2 linked regions of the Hymenobacter tibetensis genome follow. The protein of the gene in region 1 interacts with the protein of each later gene in a pairwise test. Links are inferred from orthologs where the notes say so. Each region holds a gene or a part of one and is shown on either strand. Other genes may lie near its edges. The genes, in order: gyrB and gyrA.

What was found.
Region 2: the proteins of gyrB (region 1) and gyrA interact in binary tests that used the Escherichia coli proteins (3 or more experiments, as listed by UniProt). The link is inferred for Hymenobacter tibetensis from one-to-one orthologs.

What each region holds. Positions count from the first base shown.
Region 1 is NZ_CP094669.1:2,409,469-2,419,798, forward strand. The notes cover bases 996-3,938. They hold gyrB (DNA topoisomerase (ATP-hydrolyzing) subunit B), read left to right. Parts: upstream 996-1,450; coding sequence 1,451-3,427; downstream 3,428-3,938. Other genes in these bases: MTX78_RS09545 (beta propeller repeat protein), read left to right, coding at 996-1,215; MTX78_RS09555 (RidA family protein), read left to right, coding at 3,490-3,900. In the rest of the region: MTX78_RS09535 (DNA/RNA non-specific endonuclease), read left to right, coding at 1-374; MTX78_RS09540 (DUF551 domain-containing protein), read right to left, coding at 466-705; more of MTX78_RS09545, read left to right, coding at 985-995; ppk1 (polyphosphate kinase 1), read left to right, coding at 3,968-6,301; MTX78_RS09565 (Ppx/GppA phosphatase family protein), read right to left, coding at 6,401-7,396; MTX78_RS09570 (hypothetical protein), read left to right, coding at 7,781-8,515; MTX78_RS09575 (AraC family transcriptional regulator), read left to right, coding at 8,620-9,426; MTX78_RS09580 (NAD(P)-dependent oxidoreductase), read left to right, coding at 9,496-10,125; MTX78_RS09585 (outer membrane protein assembly factor), read right to left, coding at 10,181-10,330. UniProt on the Escherichia coli protein: DNA gyrase negatively supercoils closed circular double-stranded DNA in an ATP-dependent manner to maintain chromosomes in an underwound state.
Region 2 is NZ_CP094669.1:2,854,305-2,864,798, forward strand. Bases 4,667-7,773 are described here. They hold gyrA (DNA gyrase subunit A), read right to left. Parts: upstream 7,460-7,773; coding sequence 4,874-7,459; downstream 4,667-4,873. Other genes in these bases: MTX78_RS11410 (tetratricopeptide repeat protein), read right to left, coding at 4,667-4,703; MTX78_RS11420 (hypothetical protein), read right to left, coding at 7,609-7,773. Outside these bases: imidazole glycerol phosphate synthase subunit HisF, read left to right, coding at 1-658; bifunctional phosphoribosyl-AMP cyclohydrolase/phosphoribosyl-ATP diphosphatase HisIE, read left to right, coding at 713-1,360; MTX78_RS11405 (hypothetical protein), read right to left, coding at 1,439-2,323; more of MTX78_RS11410, read right to left, coding at 3,561-4,666; more of MTX78_RS11420, read right to left, coding at 7,774-7,851; MTX78_RS11425 (OmpA family protein), read left to right, coding at 8,176-9,732; MTX78_RS11430 (HD domain-containing protein), read right to left, coding at 9,735-10,388. UniProt on the Escherichia coli protein: A type II topoisomerase that negatively supercoils closed circular double-stranded (ds) DNA in an ATP-dependent manner to maintain chromosomes in an underwound state.

The sequences.
Region 1 (10,330 bases):
AAGAATACTGCCGTAAGCTGGCTCGCGCCGGTAGCGAGCTGTATATAGTGATGGGAAGTTATGGTGCGGGTGGCACAGGCTCCCAAGGCATGGCTACTACCTTAGACCAAGGGCGGGTTACGGTTCCGGCACGGGTGTGGAAGGTGGTGGTGGTGCTACCCACTGGGAAGGACGATGCTACCCGGGTGACAAATGCAACTCGTGTAATTGCAGTTGATGTACCCAACCAGAACACGGTGTCAGCGGCATGGGGTGGCTACCGCACGAGCGTGGATGCGATTGAAGCAGCCACCGGCTTGGATCTGCTTTCGGCCGTGAAGCCGGCTGTGCAGTCTACGCTGGAAGCTCAAACAGACAACGGCCCTACCCAGTAGATCGGCTGTCAATTAGAAAGTAAGCTGTAGCCCAAAAGGAAAGCTCGAAAGCAAGGACAGTATACTGCGTCTGGTTAGCACGCGCCTATTGCTATTCAGAACTATCTGGTGGGGTAGGCAAGGGCATCCAATGGGTAACTCCTTTTATGTAACGGTTGACCCCATTGGGGTCGGGAGCCACAAACATATGCTTGGATTTAGCTGTGGTAGGGGGCTTGAACGCAGCTACTGTCACTTGTTGCCAGGCTGCGGGGGCGTATACCAACACTTGTTGATACGGCTGAGGAAGCTGTTCGGCTCGTGCAATCCAAATGGAATCGGATACATTCATATTTCCAAAGGTGGATGCCACAAGGGCTATCAATATCCTGAAGTAACTAGGCCAGCAGTGTAAAGAGCTACAGTCGTAATAGCCCAAGACAACACAGGCAATGGAGGTGCACTGTACGCAAGTTTAGCTGGTGTGTTAGTTAGTTTTTAATTTGATAGCATGGGAAGTGCCGTTAGCAAGGACGCTCGTTTGCTCCCAGAAGCATGCTATACCACGCAGTACAGCGTAAGCAAAGCATTGCACTTAGGCCTGTAGGGAGTCAAGAAGAAAAGAAGCTATGTGAAGATTGGAAAAGCCCCATCTAAGCTAGATGGGGCTTTTCGTAATGCTGCCAACGGGTTGGCGAAAGACGAAGAAGGTAACCTGACCCGTACCACCGACGGCGGCCTCACCTGGACCCCGGTACTGCCAACGGGCCCGCTGCATGTAACCGGCCTCGACAACGTGCCTGGTACTAGCACCTACGTCTCGGTAGGAATAACCGGCGAGATAGGTACGTGCTGGAGCTAACCACACCAGACGGCCCTGTGCGGCAGAAACTAGTGGTGCGGTAGCAGGAAAACCTGAACGCTATCAGCTACTTAAAAGCCTCTTTTCCAGCGCGGGAAGGAGGCTTTTTTCGTGGTCGGTTTTAAGTGGATTTTTTACGGGAGTTATATAGCATAATTGTGGCAAACGCTGGCAAAAACGCAATAAAATCGGTACTTTTGTAGGATAGCACAACCGCTAAACTTACGCCCGAAACATGAGCGAAACGAAAGAGAAAAGAGCCGACGATCAGTACTCTGCCGATAGCATTCAGGTACTGGAAGGGTTGGAGGCCGTGCGCAAGCGCCCCTCCATGTACATCGGCGACACTGGCATCAAAGGCCTGCACCATTTGGTGTGGGAAGTAGTCGACAACTCCATCGACGAAGCCTTAGCCGGCCACTGCGACCAGATTGAAGTAACCATCAACGAAAACAACTCTGTCACCGTCCGTGACAACGGCCGGGGCATTCCCGTCGACTTTCACGCCAAGGAAGGTCGGTCCGCTTTGGAAGTGGTACTGACCGTGCTGCACGCCGGCGGTAAATTCGATAAGGACTCGTACAAAGTATCTGGTGGCCTGCACGGCGTAGGCGTGAGCTGCGTGAACGCACTCAGCCAGGACTTGAAAGTAACTGTGCGCCGCAACGGCCACATCTATGAGCAGGAATATAAAATTGGGGTTCCCCAGTATGCCGTAAAGCAGATTGGTGACACCGAGGAGCATGGTACGGAAGTGGAGTTTCTGCCCGACAACACCATCTTCACCGAAACCGTCTACAAGTACGAAACGGTAGCTAACCGTTTGCGGGAACTGGCTTATCTCAACAAAGGCATCCGCATCACGCTCACCGACCGTCGTGACAAAAACGATGATGGCAGCTTTCTCGGCGAGGTATTCTACTCGCAGGGCGGCCTGAGCGAATTCGTCCAGTACCTCGATGCTGGTCGGATGGTGCTCATGCCCAACCCGATTCACGTTATCAGCGAGAAGGGTGGTACGCCAGTGGAAGTGGCGTTGCAGTACAATGATTCGTACCAGGAGCACATCTTCAGCTACGTCAACAACATCAACACCATTGAGGGCGGCACGCACGTAGCAGGCTTCCGCTCGGCCCTGACTCGCACCCTGAAGGCCTACGCCGACAAATCGGGCATGCTGGAAAAGGCCAAGGTGGAGATTCAAGGCGACGACTTCCGCGAAGGCCTCACCGCTGTTATATCGGTGAAGGTGCAGGAGCCGCAGTTTGAAGGCCAGACCAAAACCAAGCTCGGCAACTCCGATGTGAGCGGCGCCGTGAACACCGTGGTAGGCGAGATTCTCAACCAGTACTTGGAAGAAAACCCCAAGGAAGCCCGCATCATCATCGAGAAGGTGATACTGGCGGCGCGCGCACGTATTGCGGCCCGTAAGGCCCGCGAGATGGTGCAGCGCAAAACGGTGTTGGGTTCCAACTCGCTGCCCGGCAAACTCGCCGACTGCTCGGAATCTGACCCTGAAATCTGCGAACTGTACCTCGTGGAAGGTGACTCCGCTGGCGGCACCGCCAAGCAAGGCCGCAACCGGGCGTTTCAGGCCATTCTGCCATTGCGGGGTAAGATCCTGAACGTGGAGAAGGCGCAAGAGCACCGCATCTACGAGAACGAGGAAATCCGGAACATGATTACGGCCCTCGGCGTGAGCTTCGAGAAAAAAACTGACGAGGACGACGGCAGCAGCACCCGCTCGCTCAACTTAGATAAGCTCCGCTACCACAAGATCATCATCATGACCGACGCCGACATCGACGGCTCGCACATCCGGACGCTGATCTTGACGTTCTTCTTCCGCTATATGCGTGAGTTGGTTGACAAAGGCTACATCTTCATTGCGCTGCCGCCTCTGTACCTAGTGAAGCGCGGCAAAGAAGAGCGCTACTGCTGGACCGAAGACGAACGCATGGCCGCTCAAGATGAGATGGGACGCGGCAAGCCCGAGACGGTGAACGTGCAGCGCTACAAAGGACTAGGCGAAATGAACGCCGAGCAGCTCTGGACCACCACCATGCAGCCCGACACCCGCTCCCTGAAACGAGTGGACGTGGAATCAGCCGCGGAAGCCGACCACCTGTTTGCCATGTTGATGGGCGACGAGGTACCACCCCGCCGCGACTTTATCGAGAAAAACGCCAAATACGCCAAACTCGACGTATAACGGTACAAGGAAAGGCCCGCTACAAAGCGGGCCTTTTTCGTTGATAACTGACGTGACAACAAATGGAAACGCACGTAACACAACAAGTGAAACCAATGCGGCACAACATTTCTTCTGGAGCACCTTGGGAAGCAGTAGTAGGATATTCGCGGGCGGTGCGGGTCGGGAACGTCGTGGAAGTGGTGGGCACTACGGCGCAGGATGGTGAGTTAATAACTGGTACCGATGCCTACGCCCAAACCAAACACATTCTGGAGAAGATAAGCGCGGCCTTGCTGGAGGCTGGAGCAGCGCTAACCGACGTCGTGCGGACCCGGATTTACGTAACGGATATTTCACAGTGGGAAAGTGTTGGCCGGGCGCACGGCGAAGTATTCAAGGATATCCGACCGGCTTCGAGCATGGTGGAAGTCCGAGCCCTAATCGACGAGCGGTTGTTGGTGGAAATAGAGGCAACGGCCATCATTTCTTAACCTTGAAATGCCCTTTCCGGGCTGTAAACCCGTATCTTACCCCGCTTTTCTGCCCTGCCTTAGTACTATGAAGCTATTCAAATCTGCCGACCTCATTCGCAAAAGCAAATACATCAGCCGCGACCTTAGCTGGCTGCGTTTCAACTACCGGGTACTCGACCAAGCCAAGGACCCAGGCCGGACGCTGTTTGACCGGTTGCGGTTCCTGAGCATCACGTCTTCCAACCTCGATGAGTTCTTTATGATTCGGGTGGGTTCGCTCTATAATTACCTCGACTACGGCAAAGAGCGGGTGGACTACTCGGGACTGCGCGAGTTGCCTTTCCGCCGCAAGCTGCTCGATTTTGCCCACCGTTTCGTAAACGACCAGTCGCTGACCTATCTCAACGAATTGAAGCCGCAGTTTGAAAAGAACGGCTTCAATGTGTTGAAGATGGAGGACTTAACCGAGGTGGAACTCAAGAAGGTGGATGGCTACTTCAAGAACACCATCTTCCCGCTGCTTACACCCATGGTGTATGACTCCTACCATGGTTTCCCGCTGATGATGAATCAGATGCTGATTTTGGGCGTAGTAACGCGCACCGGCAGCGGCGACCTGGAAACCGAGAAAGGGCAGGAGCGGCTCACCTTCGTGCAGATTCCACAGAACCTGTCGCGCTTCTTCGAACTAAGCCGCAAGGACAAGGTAATGTTTGTGCCCATCGAGGAAATCGTGCGCGCCAACCTGCCCAAGCTGTTCCGCAACGTCAGCATCGAGTCGGCCGATTTGTTCCGCATCACGCGCAATGGCGACTTCACGCTGGAAGAGTCGGAAGATATTGATACCGACTTCATCAAGGAATTGCAGCAGGGCCTCAAAACCCGTAAGCGGGGCCGGGTGGTACGGCTGGAAGTGGAGTCCAACACGTCGGCACTGCTAATGTCGGTGCTGAAGGAGCGGTGGAAGATTGACAACGGCAACGTGTTCGTTATCAACTCCCTGATCGACTTGAAGGGCCTGCTGCAAATCTTGAAGCACCCCAACTTCCGGAACCGGGGCTCGCGCCTGCCTGCACCGGTACCCCCCCTTAGCTTGCCTGAAGGAGCTGACGAAAACCTGTTCGAATACCTCAAGCACCACGACGTACTGCTGCACCACCCCTACAACAGCATCGAGCCGATGGTGCGGTTGCTGGAGCAGGCTGCCGAAGACCCACAGGTGCTGGGTATCAAGCAAACCATCTACCGCCTCGCCGAAGACTCGCGGGTGTCGGCCGCGCTGTTGAAGGCAGCTGAGAACGGCAAGCATGTATCGGTGTTGTTTGAAATCAAGGCCCGCTTCGATGAGGAGCGCAATATCCGGGAAGGCGCACGGCTAGAAAAGGCAGGTTGCTTTGTCATTTATGGGGTGTCGAAATACAAGACGCACACCAAAATGCTGATGATTATCCGCAAGGAAGGGGAGAAGGTGACGCGCTACATGCACATCGGCTCGGGCAACTACAACGAGCAGACCAGCAAACTCTACACCGACGTAAGCCTGCTCACAACCAACGATGTGTACGGCCACGACGTGTCGGAATTCTTTAACGTCATCACGGGTCATTCTCAGCCCGACGACTACGAGTACCTTATCACGGCGCCCAAAGACATGCGCCAGCAACTCATTCACCTCATTCGGGAGGAAGTGAAGCACGCCAAAAAAGGCTTGCCAAGTGGCATCGTCATGAAGATGAACTCCTTGGAAGACAAGGAGATGATAGACGAGTTCTACCGCGCTTCCAAAGCCGGCGTGCCCATCCGGTTCATTGTGCGTGGTATCTGCTGCTTGCGGCCGGGCCGGCCAGGGTTGAGCGAGAATATCGAGGTGCGCAGCATCGTCGGCGACTTGTTGGAACACTCGCGCCTGTTCTACTTCCACCAAGCTGGGCAGCCCAAAGTGTACGCTGGCTCTGCCGACGTGATGGTGCGCTCCTTCGACCGGCGCATTGAGGCGTTGTTTCTGATTGCAAATCCGCAGATCAAGCGCGAAGCTATCAGCATTCTGATGATGAACTTGCTCGACAATCAGAATTCCTACAACATGCGCGAAGATGGCGCCTACATCCGCCGTCAGCCGGCACCTAACGAGCCCATCGTGAACGTGCACCGCGACTTTTACCGCCGCGACGACGACCGATTGGCTGCCGCTACGCCCGAAGGATTGCTGGCTTTGCTACAGCAGGTAACAGTGCGGACCAAGGAAGAAGAGAATGCCGCGGTTGTGGGCAGTGAGACGGCTATTGTGGACGTAGACTGTGAAACGGACGCTACAGAAGCTGATATTCCGGGAGAGGAAGCCGCTGAGCAAGAATCCGTGGCTTATCCTGTCATTGTTGGCGACGGAGATGAAAGCAGCCTGAATATACCAAATGTGTAAATAGTTGCTTTACAGCGAGAAAGCCTGGTTTGCATCCTCCCAGGAGGATACAAACCAGGCTTTCTCGCTGTAAAGCAGTCTTATTGTCTAGGACGTTGCCTATTCCACCTCGGTTGGGCGCGTTTGCGGCGCGGGGAACGGGATGGATTTAGAATGGTCTTGGCGGGAACGGATTTCGTCGAAGTGCTCCTCGAACAGCGTCTGGAGCATGCCATCTTTCAAGCCGATGTCGGGCACTATCATTTGGTGCACGTTGGCCCACTCCATGGAGGAGAGGTAGATGTGGCCAGCCGGTACTATCACGTCGGCCCGGTCGGGGTTGAGCATGGCTACGTTCACCCGCTCGTCCATGCTCATGCTCGTGAGGTTGTGTAGCACAGTGGCAATACGGCGGCGCGTAACGGGCTTGTCTAGCTGGTTTTGCGCAATGCTGTAGAGCTTGTTGATATTGCCGCCGGTACCGATGGCGCGCGTAACGTGGTAGCGGCGGGCGTTTTCCTTTACCCACTCTTCCATCCGTTGCCAGAGGTCGTTTTGGGCGCCCGTAGACGCTAGGCCACTTTCCTCTTGCTGCATCCGCCGAATCGAGCCAATCTCAAAGGACTGCGACGCTACTTTGCGCCGGTCGTGGTAGATGTTGAACTCGGTGCTGCCGCCGCCTACGTCGATGTGGAGATAGTGCTTTTTGTCTTCCAGCAGATGTTCGATAACGCGGTTGATGTAGGCTGCTTCGGCTTGCCCATCAATTACCTGCACCGTCATCCCAAGCTCTTGCTGAATACGGGCCGCTACTTCGGTGCCATTGGCGGCCGTACGCATGGCGGAAGTGGCGCAAACGAGGTAGTGGTTGGGGGCCACATCGTGCACTTCCATCAGCAGCTTTAGGGCGTGCAGAAACTTGATGAACTTGTCTTGTTTCTTCTCGGAAATGGTGCCGGTAGCAAACACATCTTCGCCGAGCCGCAGCGGATAGCGCACATATTCCACGCGCTTGAGGCGGTACCGGTCGCCGTAATGGAGGACTGCTGAAATCTGGCAACGGACGGCGTTGGAGCCAATGTCAATAGCGGCCAGTTTCAGTAGTGGATACTCCATCAGGAAGGAATGTAAGGTGATAAATCCAGCCAAAGATAGCCGTTTGATGAAAGCAGACCATCTTTTCTTGAATTTTTCCCATCCGCGCCTCGATACTAGCGCGTCCGCAACAGCAAGTTTTCTACGACCATCCTACCTGCTGGCAAGACCTTACTGGAAGAGGTTACCGCAACCTTCTCGCTGTTACTCAGTCAGTACATGATGGCGCCTTTGGTAACCTAGCAGAGCATGAAAGTAGGTAGCTAGCAAGAGTAGATACTCTATTGGGGCCAAACAAAAAATATCTACCAAGTACCTCTTGCCACCAGCTATATAGTGAAACGAGCGTGGTTGCTACTGTAGCAACCAACCGCTACCTTGGTAAAGCACTGATAGCGGCGTCTTATGAGCCTCAACCTTTACTACATTACCACACCAACGGCGCCGTGGGTTAGCATCCTGTTTGTAGCAACTACGTTGCTCACTCTTGGTCTGCTTATGCGCTTATTACGGAATGCGGGTTTCGCCATGTTGCCGTGGCTGATTGGGATTGTGGGGTGGCTGACAGTACAAGCAGTGGTGGCGCGAGCGGGTTTCTATCAGCAACTGGAGCATGTACCACCGCGGTTAGTTGTTTTCGGTATTTTGCCATCGGTGGTGCTTATCGTGTATTGGCTGATTGGTGCACGCGGCCGAGAAGTGAGTGGTCGTTTGAGCGTGGCGGATCTTACGGAACTGAGTGTGGTGCGGGTGCCAGTGGAAATCGTGCTTTATGCGCTGGCCGGCTACCATTTGGTGCCCACCTTGATGACTTTTGAAGGGTTGAATTTTGATATTCTTTCCGGGCTTACTGCTCCGTTGGTTGCGTATGCATACGGGCGCAATTGGCTCGGGCGCGGTGGCATGTTGGCGTGGCACGCGGTGGCTTTTTGCTTGTTGATAACCATTGTAGTGCTGGCGCTGCTGTCGGCTCCTACGCCGCTACAACAACTAGCCTTCGAGCAACCCAACGTGGCAGTGCTGCAATTTCCATTCGTATGGCTGCCTGTTTTTGTGGTGCCCGTGGTAGCCTTTACGCATGTGGTGTCCTTCTACCGTCTGCTGACGTTGAGCCGTGAACTACACCCCACAACCGCTTAGCCAGTTATCCCGACGGTAAGCAGGAACCCACTACGGGCGAAATATGAAGCGCGGTCCAAGGCCAGTACATCGGTTTATTCTCATTTCAGGCAAACTACCACGTCATGCGCTTTCAGCAATTTGCTCCTCCCACCTATCTGAGCCAGTATATCCGCTACTTCTGGCTGCTGGAAAGCACTGGTGAAAGTGTCGAGGTGAAAACGTTTCGTATGATTGCTGATGGGTATCCGGGCCTTATTTTTCAGCAAACAGACCAGAGCCTCTTCCGAGACCAAGCGCAAAAAGAGTGGCCGCGTGCCCTGCTCTACGGCCAGACCGTCAGCCCTGGCGACATTCAAATGCAAGGCCCAGTGCGGACGCTCGGTGTTTACTTCCATCCAAGCGCCCTGACAACCATTTTTGGATTCAACGCTGATCAACTAACCGATGCTTGCCTCGACCTCACGTTGCTGTCAACCCGCCTGCCAGAACAGCTGTTGAATACCGAATCGGTGGTCCACCAAATACAGGTAATAGCCGACTATTTGGGGACATTGATTCAACGGAACAAGCTGGCTGCCGACCCGCAGATTCAGCATGCGCTCCAGCAACTGCAAAGGTCGGGCGGCCACATTGCCTTACCGGCCTTGCAGCAGAGCCTGAGTATATCGGAGCGTAGTTTTCAGCGTAGATTCAAGCAGCAGGTAGGCATTGCGCCCAACTTGTTTTCCCGAATCTGCCGTTTCCAGGTCGCGCTGAACCAGCTGCGGAGCCGCCAGTACCAGAAGCTTTCGGATGTGGCTTTCGAAAACGACTATGCTGATCAGTCTCATTTCATCCGCGCATTCCAGGAATTTGCGGGTTGTTCGCCGTATCAATACCAAAAGAGGGCCAACGAGCTAGTAGCTAATTTCCCGGAGCTGATTCGGTAGGGCTGTCGGTTTCGTTCTATTTTGCCGCTGTTGGGTGCTCGTCTTTTGTTGAAAAAACAAACAGACACCATGAAAGCACTCGTTTTTGGCTCAACGGGCGGCACCGGCCGCCAACTAGTAGAGCAGGCTCTTACGCAGGGCCATACCGTCACGGCATTTGCCCGCAACCCGCAGAAAATCAAGTTTGAGCACCCAAACTTGCGAGTTGTGCAAGGGGATGTGCTGGATGTAGCGGCGGTGAAGCAGGCAATAGTGGGGCAGGAGGTCGTGCTGTCGGCTTTGGGGGCACCCGCTGCCCAAAAAGATGCCGTACGTTCCGAGGGAACCCGCAACATTATCAGGGCGATGGAGCAGACCGGGGTGCGGCGCTTTATTTGTTTGACCACACTCGGTATCGGGGACAGCAAACCGGCCTTGCCGTTCGCCTACAAGTACCTGCTAGTGCCGCTGTTTCTGCGCCAAGCCTTTGCCGACTCGGAGTTGCAAGAGCAATGTATTCAACAAAGCAGCTTGGAGTGGACTATTGCCCGCCCCGGTACCCTCACCAACGGCCAGCGTACCGGCGAGTATCACCACGGATTTCCGGCCACTCAAAAGGGACTCAAAATCAAAATATCCCGCGCCGATGTAGCCGATTTCATGCTCCGGCAGCTACAAGACACTACATACCTTTATAAGGCGGCTTCGCTGTCGTACTAACAACTAGGTTAACCAACGGGCCGGTTTGCTACAGCAGACCGGCCCGTTGGTTAACCTAGTTGTCTATCCTGAAACCAACTCCAAAACGAATCAGCCCATTTTCAGGCGACTGTTGGTAGGAGAAAGACAAAGCATACTGGTCGGAGACGGGGGCAAGGTAGAAGCCTGCGCCGTAGCCGTCGTGCCAGCCGCCCGGCGAGGAACC
Region 2 (10,494 bases), 450 kb from region 1 along the record:
CCTGGCTTCCCGCTATGCCCGCGAAGGAGCCGATGAACTGGTATTTCTCGACATTACGGCCACCAATCAGAAGCGGGCTACGCTGGTGGCGCTGGTGCGGGATGTGGCCCGGGAACTGGATATTCCTTTCACGGTGGGTGGGGGTATCGGGACGGTGAAAGACGTGGAGGCCTTGCTGCTGAACGGGGCCGATAAGGTCAGCATCAATTCGGCCGCTATAGCCCGGCCCGAGCTTATTGATGAGCTGGCGCGCCGGTTCGGGTCCCAATGCATTGTGGTAGCCGCTGATGCCCGGTACCATGAGCCCGAAGGCTGGCAGATTTATACCCGGGCTGGCACCCACAATACGGGCCTCGATGCGGTGCAATGGTGCCGGGAAGCCGCTGACCGCGGCGCGGGGGAAATTTTGCTGACCAGCATGAGCAACGACGGCTGCAAAGAAGGCTTCGCGCTTGATATTACGGGGGCCGTCAGCCGGGCTGTTTCTGTACCCGTAGTGGCGTCGGGAGGAGCGGGGTCCAAGCAGGACTTCACCAATGTGTTTCAGCAAGCCCACGCCGATGCGGGGTTGGCGGCCAGTATCTTTCACTTCGGCGAAATCGGTATCCGCGAACTAAAAGAGCACCTTCGCCAGGACGGTATCCCTGTCCGTCTTTAGGGGCTTTCTTGTTGCTGCTTGGATGCAGGCGTTGATTTCAGACAATTACGACTAATGAATATGGATTTCGCCAAAATGCCCGACGGTCTCGTGCCGGTTATTGTTCAGGATGCGCAAACCGGACAAGTGCTGATGCTAGGTTATCAGAATGAGGAAGCACTTAACAAAACCAAGCAGGAGGGGCGGGTCACGTTCTTTTCTCGCTCCAAGCAACGGCTCTGGACCAAAGGCGAAACCAGCGGCAACTACCTCACAGTAGTCAGCATGCACCCCGACTGCGACCAGGATGCCCTGCTGATCTTGGCCACCCCCGACGGCCCTACCTGCCACCGGGGCACGACTAGCTGCTTCGAGCAGCCCAAGCAGTCGGCATATCCGGCGCCGGCCGTGAGCTTCGTGGCGGAGCTGGAGCGGCTGGTGCAACGGCGGTATCACTTCCCTGATGAAGAACCGAAGTCGTATACGGCCTCCTTGTTTCGGAAGGGCATGCCCAAAATGGCCCAAAAAGTAGGAGAGGAGGCGGTGGAAACTGTTATTGACGCGGTAGCTGGCAATCGAGAAGGCCTTAAGGGCGAAGCAGCAGATTTATTGTACCATTTGTTGGTGTTGCTCACCGCGTCGGGTTTGTCTCTGGAAGATATTGTCGAGGTGTTGCGTCAGCGACACAGCACCATTTCGCAAGGCGTGCGCCGCGAAGAGTAGCTTTTTGGCATACAATAACATAGAAAGGTCCGTCTATAACTACAGACGGACCTTTCTATGTTATTGTATGCCAACTAATTAACTAAGCTGCTTACGGATTTTGTCTAACAGGATACGGACAATATCGAGGTCGTCGGTGTCCTGGATGTGCAATTGAGTGTCCAGCCCCGGGCCGCTGATATGAATCATGAAGCTGGGAGGGCCCGCCGAAGTGGGGGGAGTAATCGGCACAGGTGCAGCCGCCTTGCGAGGAGCCGGGGTAGCTGGAGCAGCTCCGGTTGGTGTCGGGGAGGGTTCTGGCGCGGGAGTATTAGATGCTGTTTTATTATATACTTCAGGGGAGGGCGTTATGGGCTGGTGGCGGGTTTGGTTGGATGTGGTACCAGACGAAGAGCTATGAAGTCCAAATAACGCCGATATAGGGTCTGTGTCGGAATCTTCGGGGGGAGTAGACCTCCCAACAGGGGCTGAAGGCACAAACTGCCTAGTTAGCGGTGTACTAGATGCTGGGGTGTCATCTAAGTCAGAGTCCAAATCCGCTAAATTGGGCTGTGCTGCTATCGAGGGTTCGGAGCCCGAGTCTGAATTAGTAGCTGCCTTGGATGCGGCCGAACCTTTAAACAGGTTGAGGGGCATCTCACCACTAGCTAGCTCACGGCGCGGACCTTGTTGGGCAGCCAGCTGGTCTATGTCCGCAATGACATTCCGCTCATCGATAACGCCCGTCATGCGGGCGCCTTCCACGAATGACTTGGCCACGTTTTGAGCATTTATCTCTTCTACACCAAACTCTCTGATGAGCATGATGTCGAACATGTGCACGGGAAGCTCGCGGTTGCGAAACTTGCGGCATATCTGCGTAAACAGCGGTGGGTGGAGAAATGCTTCCCGATGGTACAGCGTTTCTTCCTGTTTGTCATACGCATGCTTGATACGCCGAAACAAGTTGGTTGTAGTAAGCAACTCACGTTTGCTAGTAAGCAGACCAAACTTAACTGCAGAGCCAAGGATGGCTTTGAAAGAGCCACTCACTTTACGATTGAGCTTACGAGCACAAGTCTCTAAAGAACATTTGCCTCCCGTATCATCGACAACTTCTGAAACCTCCCAAGCGCTTTGATAACTCGTCCGGGGGTAGTCTATGGTTTTAGGCATAAAAGGATATAGTTACAAGTGGAGGGCAAGTATAAGAATAATAAGTATGTGAAAGTAGTATGAAGTATAAAAAAGTCAATAAAAGTTATACTTTAATATACTTTTTGTGCTTTTTTGTGCTTAAATAGGCAATCTATAATATTTTTTTCTACACCTTAGATGTCATCAGTCCATATATCAATTATATACCACACTAATTAAGGCCCGGGACCGGGCGGGAGGGACGATTATCAGGCTCACACGTTCCCATATCTAATTCAAGTAACAAGTTCTCATCTATGACAAGTGATTAACACTTTACACTCAGCATCAGCCTACGGCCTTAAAACCATGCTTCCTTAGGAGCTTCAAGCAAGCTGAAAAGTAGGAGAGAGGCGCAGCTCAATTATGGGCCCTGTCCAATAGCCAGAGAAAGGCCAATGTTGAGGCAAGCTTGTCTTACACAAAGCAACGCGTTAAGGCTAGCTAGGTCTATCCACGGGTATTGAACGTTACAGCATACTACTGGGGCAAATGGAGTATGAACAGCTTAACATAATTATCCTTTAATATGAACGGTCTTTAAGTGGGTACAGCTTATAGAGTTGTTTTTTTTAACCAAGAACTACATGCTTTAGCTAAACCAGTATCCATGCAAGTCCAGCTTTCATGTAGCCATCAAAGGCATTCTGAAGCTCGGAATTATCGAACTGCTTCAGCGAGAAATTACGTGAGCACCTGCAAAAGCTAAATAGCTCTTCGCGGCGCGGATATTCAGTATACCGCTGAGCCCGTTAAGCTATTCAACTCAGTAGATACCGCATGCACCTTAGGTAAGGCAACCATGCAAGTCCATATCTACCTTCAGATCTTATTGGAGTCTCTATTTGAGTATATGTATGGTAGACCATATCATAGCCATATAACAAGCGCACTTAGGCTCCCAAGTTTCAACTTACTTTTTGTCTTATAATTTATATTATGTTAAGTAGACCTTTTAAAAACTAACCCGAAGCTATTAGACTGCTTCGGGTTAGTTGCTCTATCCCCTCCTAATGAGGAGAACTTACTTCTTCAAACCGTCGAGCTTAGCATTCATCTTCTCGGCATCTGATGTGCGACCGAGTTTGGCGTATACTTTGCCAAGTGACGAAATGGTTGCGCGGTCATCAGGCTGAATAGTCAGTGCTTTCTCGAAGTATGGCACAGAATCAGTGAAGAACTTTTTCCCCTCCGTTTCAAACTTCTTACCGCTCTTCTGATACGTTGCCAAATCCATCTTACTGGCTCTAGTATACAGTTCAGCCGCCTTGTTGTAATTGTATACACCAAGGTTGAAGTTGGCGTCGAAATTGTTCGGGTCGTTTTCTACGGCCTTGCGGTATGCTGCCAATGCTTTTTCGGGCTGCTTGTCTTGGTCGTAGATCGAACCGAGCACAGCATACAGGTTGGAGTTCTTGGGGTCAGCAGCAATAGCATTTTCAATCTTGGCAATAGCTTCTTTACCACGGCCAGCGCTCAGATACATATTCAACTCCTCCAGCATAAAGCTTTTGTTGTTGGGATATGCTTTCAATGCTTGCTCGACCACTTTCATGGCTTCCTGCTCGTTTTTCTCTTGGCGCGCTATCTGCAACATCCGCCCGTACATCTGGGGCGACTTGTAGTTCATGCCCTGCAACTGAGCATACGTCTGCTTGGCAGCAGCAAAATCCTCTTTGGCTTCCGCCGCATATGCCGCGTACAGGTAGGCCGTCGTATCTTGCGGACGGATTTGCTGCGCCATTTTGTAAGCATTCAGCGCTTCGTCGTACTTTTTGCCGTTGTAGTTTTCTACACCTGCATTAAGGGCCAACCCATACAAGTTGTCGAGCTTGGCAGTGGCTTGCTTACCGAACTCACCATCTTTCCCGTCAAGCTCGATGGCTTTCTTATAGGAATCGTACGCTACCTTGGTGCCTTCCCCGGGCTGCAATGACTTGCCATAAATCGGGTTGCTAGTCATGGCATCGTAGATTTCGCCCCGCGTATACCAAGTTTTGGCTTTCGTGGAGGTCTTCTCGTTGGTAATGGCTTTGTCAATCTCGGTGCGAGCTTTGTCGAGCAAGCCTTGCTTTTGGTTCAAAATGGCGTTGGTGACCGCCGAATTCTGAGCTGAAGCGGAAGTTAAAGCTGCTGCTGCAACAAGGGTCAGGATAATCTTCTTCATGGGGGTTTTGCGTGAAGAATGAGGTGGAAAGGAAATGCTGAACAAACAGGAAGTGCCGGCGCGAAGTTCAGCTTGCCGGCGGTGTAGCTTTTGGTACTGGCAGGAGCAACGCTGTGCTCCGTGAGAAGAGGTGCAACGCCTCGCTCCTGCCGTTACCTTAAAAACAACGCTTAATTGTCGCTAAGCGTGTCCGGATCAGTGAGAGAATCTAAGTCCGCAGCGTCTGGCAACGCCTCGACAGCGGAGCTACCTTCGCCGTTAGCAACGATAGTGCCATCCACGGCTAGCTCGTCCGCTAGTTCTTTTTCGTCTTCGGCAGCTACCTTGGCTACCGACGAAATAGCATCACCATTACTCAAGCGAATCAAGCGGACACCTTGGGTGGCCCGACCAATGGAACGCAGCTCTTTCGCCACGCTCATCCGCAGCGTAATGCCCGACTTGTTGATAATCATCAAATCATCGGTGTCAGAAACTGCCTTGATGGTCACCAAGGCGCCGGTTTTGTCGGTGATCTTCATAGCCCGAACACCTTTACCCCCGCGGTTGGTAATGCGGTATTCTTCGAGCGGACTACGCTTACCATAACCGTTCTCGGAAACCACTAGCAGTTCTTCCTGGCTATCGTTGGCAATGCAAACCATCCCTACTACCCGGTCGTTTTCATCGGAGAGCGTGATGCCCCGTACCCCGGCGGCCGTGCGGCCCATGGAGCGCACTTTCTCTTCGGGGAAACGAACAGCCCGACCGGAGCGGAGCGCTACCACTACCTCCGACTTACCGCTGGTCAACTGCACGTCAAGCAGACGGTCGCCTTCGTTGATGGTAATAGCGTTGATACCGGCCGTCCGGGGACGCGAATACGCTTCAAGCGGCGTTTTCTTGACGGTGCCCTGCTCGGTGCAGAACATCAGGTAGGTGTTCTCCAGGTAATCTGGGTCGCGCAGGCCCCGCACGTTGAGCACGGAACGCACACTGTCTTCACGTGGAATCTCGATGAGGTTTTGAATCGGACGGCCTTTAGCGGCTTTCCCGGCTTCCGGTACTTCGTACACTTTCAACCAAAACACCCGCCCAAGTTCGGTGAAGAACAACAAGTACTCGTGGGTGGTGGCTACAAACAGGTGCTCCGTAAAGTCGTCCTGCTTGGAACCGGCGCCCCGGGCCCCTACTCCTCCCCGACCCTGCGTGCGGTATTCCGCCAGCGCCGTACGCTTGATATAGCCGTCATTGGAGATGGTTATCACCATGCTCTCGTCGGCTATCATGTCTTCCATGGAGAAGTCGCCACCGGCGTACTCAATCATGGTCCGACGCTTGTCGCCATACCGCTCCCGGATGTCGAGCATCTCGTCGCGGATGATCTTGCGCTGCAACTCATCCGAGGCCAATACCGACTTCAGATAATCAACAAGCTTCATAAGCTCGTCGTACTCCTGCACAATCTTGTCGCGCTCCAGGCCCGTGAGGCGCTGCAGACGCATATCCAGGATAGCACGGGCCTGTATCTCACTTAGCGAGAACCGCTCGATGAGTTGGGCACGGGCTACTTCGCCGTCGCGGGACCCGCGGATCAGCGCAATTACCTCGTCTAGGTGGTCAAGCGCGATAAGCAGACCCTCCAAGATGTGGGCCCGCTTCTGGGCTTCGGCCAGTTCGTAACGGGTACGGCGTACTACTACGTCGGCACGGTGCTCAACGAAGTAATGGATCAGCTCCTTGAGGTTAAGCGTCATCGGACGCCCTTTCACCAAACACACGTTGTTTACCCCGAACGAGGATTGCAACTGCGTGTAGCGATAGAGCTGGTTGAGCACCACGTTAGGCATAGCGTCGCGCTTAAGCACGTACACAATGCGCATCCCGTCTCGGTCCGACTCGTCGCGCAGGTCAGCAATGCCTTCGATGCGCTTCTCGTTGATCAGGGCGGCCGTCTTCTCGATCATCGACGCCTTATTCACCATGTAGGGAATTTCGGTGACTACAATCTGCTCTTTGCCGCTGTCCATGGTTTCTACGTGCGCTTTTGCTCGCACTACCACCCGGCCGCGGCCGGTTTCAAAGGCTTGCTTTACGCCTTCGTAGCCGTAGATGGTGCCACCTGTCGGGAAGTCCGGCGCGGTGATATGCTCCATCAGCTCGGCCACGGTAACCTCGGAATTGTCGAGGTAGGCTACAATGCCATTCACGACTTCCGTCATGTTGTGGGGTGGCATGTTGGTAGCCATACCCACGGCAATACCCGTCGTACCGTTGACCAGCAGGTTAGGAAACTTCGAGGGCATTACGCTGGGCTCTTCCAGCGAGTCATCGAAGTTGGGTTGAAAATCAACCGTCTCCTTGTCTAAGTCACCGAGCATTTCGTCGGCCAGGCGCTTGAGGCGGGCCTCGGTGTAACGCATAGCTGCCGGCGAATCGCCGTCGACGGAGCCGAAGTTACCCTGGCCGTCCACGAGCGGGTAGCGCAGGCTCCAATCTTGGGCCATGCGCACCATGGTGTCGTACACGGAGGAGTCACCGTGGGGGTGATACTTACCGAGTACCTCGCCCACGATACGGGCGCTTTTCTTATAGGATTTGTTGTAGGATACGCCCAGCTCGCTCATACCATAGAGCACACGCCGGTGCACTGGTTTGAGGCCGTCGCGTACGTCGGGCAATGCCCGGGAGATGATAACCGACATCGAGTAATCGATGTAGGCGCCGCGCATCTCGTCTTCGATGTTGATCGGAATGATCTTTTCGCCTTCCGCCATAGGGAGAACTTAGTCGGCCGGAGGGCTGCTTGTGAGGGAGTTCCGGCACCGTGAAATGATGGTTGCGTTAAGCCTGCAAGATAGGTAAAAAACCCTGTTTTTCCTAGATTCTACCCGGATTTAGATAGCCTGAAAGCTCCGCTACTACCTCAGCGGATGGACCTGCTTTTATCGGCCTTATGCTTGCCTGCTTTGGGGTTGTAAGTCTTGATTTTTTCGCCGATGGCAGGGTTCTGCTTCTTGAAAATAGGCTGCCCTCGGTACTTCACCCCATCATGGAAATGCACCTTACGCGTGTGACAGGATACAATGGGACAAGATCGGCAGGAGGCTACGGCGAGGAGCACAAGCAGTGGCCACCACCGCTGCAGGAAGAGGAAACGGAATTTCATGGGGTAAAGATATTCAGTTACCGGTTGCCAGCCAGACCAGCCGCTTAATCTGCACTCCAGCTCTTCACGACCTCAACCCAACCTATTCAGAAGGCAACACCTACCCGACGCTAGACAAACACTCTACCTGTTATTACGTATTGTCCTACGTTAACCCTTTTCCTACTACTACCATTGAAGTCATGGGTTCAACACAACGTATAACGCCCGTTATAAGTAGCACGGGAATGGGCTCAAGCTAGCTGGTATGGTTTATGGTATTCGTGCTAGTGCTTATGCGCAAGATGCTATAAAAACTACATTTAATTGAAAACAGGCACTGCCATGAAGCCGGATAAGACAGTAGTTGAAGCGGTCAATGACTGCCTGAAACCAGAGCATATCAGCCAATTGGCCACCCTGGTAAGCAAAGACCGCACGCTAGTGGAGAAGGGAATGGCTACCCTAGTTCCCTTGGTGGTGCGTGCCCTCGCTGACCGAGCCGCCCGGCACAACGGCCTGGAAGCCGTATGGAACCTGGTGCAACAAGCGCAAACTACAAAGCCCCTAACGCAGCTTGACACCCTGGCTAGCACTGAGTGGAACGGACGCGGGGTACTGCTCTTGCAGAACCTACTCCACGACGCGTACGAATCAACCACCTTTCGCCTGGCCGTGCAGTCTGGGGTCCCTACAGCCTCGTATGCCCAGTTGATAGAAGTGGCAGTGGCCGCTGTATTGGGGACTCTCGGCCACTATGCAACCACTCACACGCTTGACGCTGCCTCTCTCAGTGGTTGGTTGCAAACCCACAATCAGCCGACCCCACCCGTAGCAACACCCGCGCAGCCCAGCCCGGTACCCCCTCCCCCTTCTTCACGCCGGTCTCTCCCACCACCCGTTATGGCAAACGCCCCCAAGTTTGAAGCGGGCGCCGGCAACTGGGACACAGTAGGAGGCGGCAGCATCTTTGTACCCCAGCAGCGCACTAAAGCAGGCCTGGCCCGACTAGGCAGGTGGAAATGGGCATTGCTGGTTTTACCTGTGCTGCTTCTGGCCTATGGCTTCTTCACCTGGGGCGTACCCAATTACTCCACTCCCTCTCTGGCAGAAGACACTCCGGTGACCTACACTGCTAACGCCGCTGCGAGCCAGCCAAACGGCGCCACCGACACGGGCGCTCCAGTTCCTTCCGGTCATTATGATGCGGCTACAGATACGTACATCTATCACACGGGCCAGCCGCTCATCATCACGCTGGCGGACGGTAGCACCCAGCGCGTAGGCATGAATTCCACCGAATACCAACTCTACCGATTTCTGGCTGATGCCCGGCAGCAAGTTGATTCGCTGGACCCGGCCGTTGGTTGGATCAATGTGGACCGGGTGTACTTTAAATCAGGGGAAGCCACGCTTACCCCTGAGTCTGAGCAACAGCTGCGCAACCTAGCCGCTATTCTGAAAACATTCCCACGGGCGCACATTCTATTCGGCGGCTACAGCGACAGTAGTGGCGACAGGTTGAAAAACCTCCACTTAAGTGACGCCCGTGCCCAAGCGGCCATGCGCGCATTGGCGGCACAGGGCATTTCCTTGGGTCGTCTGCAAGCCATCGGATACGGTGAAGCCTACGCGGTGGCTTCCAACGCTGCTCCCGTTGGCCGGGCGCTCAATCGTCGGCTAAGCATCAAGGTCATGACCAAATCCGCCGCGCCGCTTCCAGAACCCCCGAAGGCGGTTTCGCCAAAGCCAACAGCAACGGGTTTGGCGGCTCAATCGTCTAGTGCCAGGCGAGCTAGTAGTGCCCGCCAAGGGCGTAAACCACGGCAGCGTACCAAAGTAGGTCGTTGGATCAACAATCTACGCCAGAACTTGCGCGCCAAAAATAAAAGAAACCAATAAGGCTATTTCACGTCTTGGCCTTCCCACTCCCGTAGAAACTGAGCGAGGAACACTTCCATAAACGCATGACGCTCCTCCGCTACCCGGCGGGCAGCAGGCGTATGTAGCCGTTCGCGCAGGTGCAGCAGTTTCTCGTAGAAATGATTGATGGTTGGCGCTGTATTTTTCTTGTAGCTCTCAAACGACTCATGCACCATCGGCGGAATAGATGCATCGTGGAGGGGCCGGCCTTTGTGGCCACCGTACGCAAAAGCCCGCGCCACCCCAATAGCGCCAATAGCGTCGAGCCGGTCGGCATCCTGCACCAGTTCGCCTTCCACTGTACTCATGGGCGTAGCTACACCAAGCCCTTTAAAACTGATTTCACGAATAATAGCTTCCACAGATTGGATAACGCTTTCCTCGGCGTGCTGGCTCTCCAACCAAGTACGGGACGCCCGAGGACCTGCCTCCTCGTCTCCATCGTGAAATTTCCAATCGGCAACATCGTGGAGCAGGGCACCAAGTTCGGTGATAAGCGGGTCGGCGTGGGGCGTATCGCGGGCAAGAGCGCGTGCTACCTGCCACACCCGACGGATGTGTTCCCAATCGTGGCCAGAGCCCTCATGCAAGAATTTTTCACGAACAAAATCAGCAGTACGGGTAACTAGATCCACAGTATTTGATAGCAAGATGAACGAAAACTCGGCTTAACCAGAAGCCAGCCGCACAAAGCAACAACTTCCGAACGAGAAACTGGCGCCTTCTCTCCTTTTCCTGCCT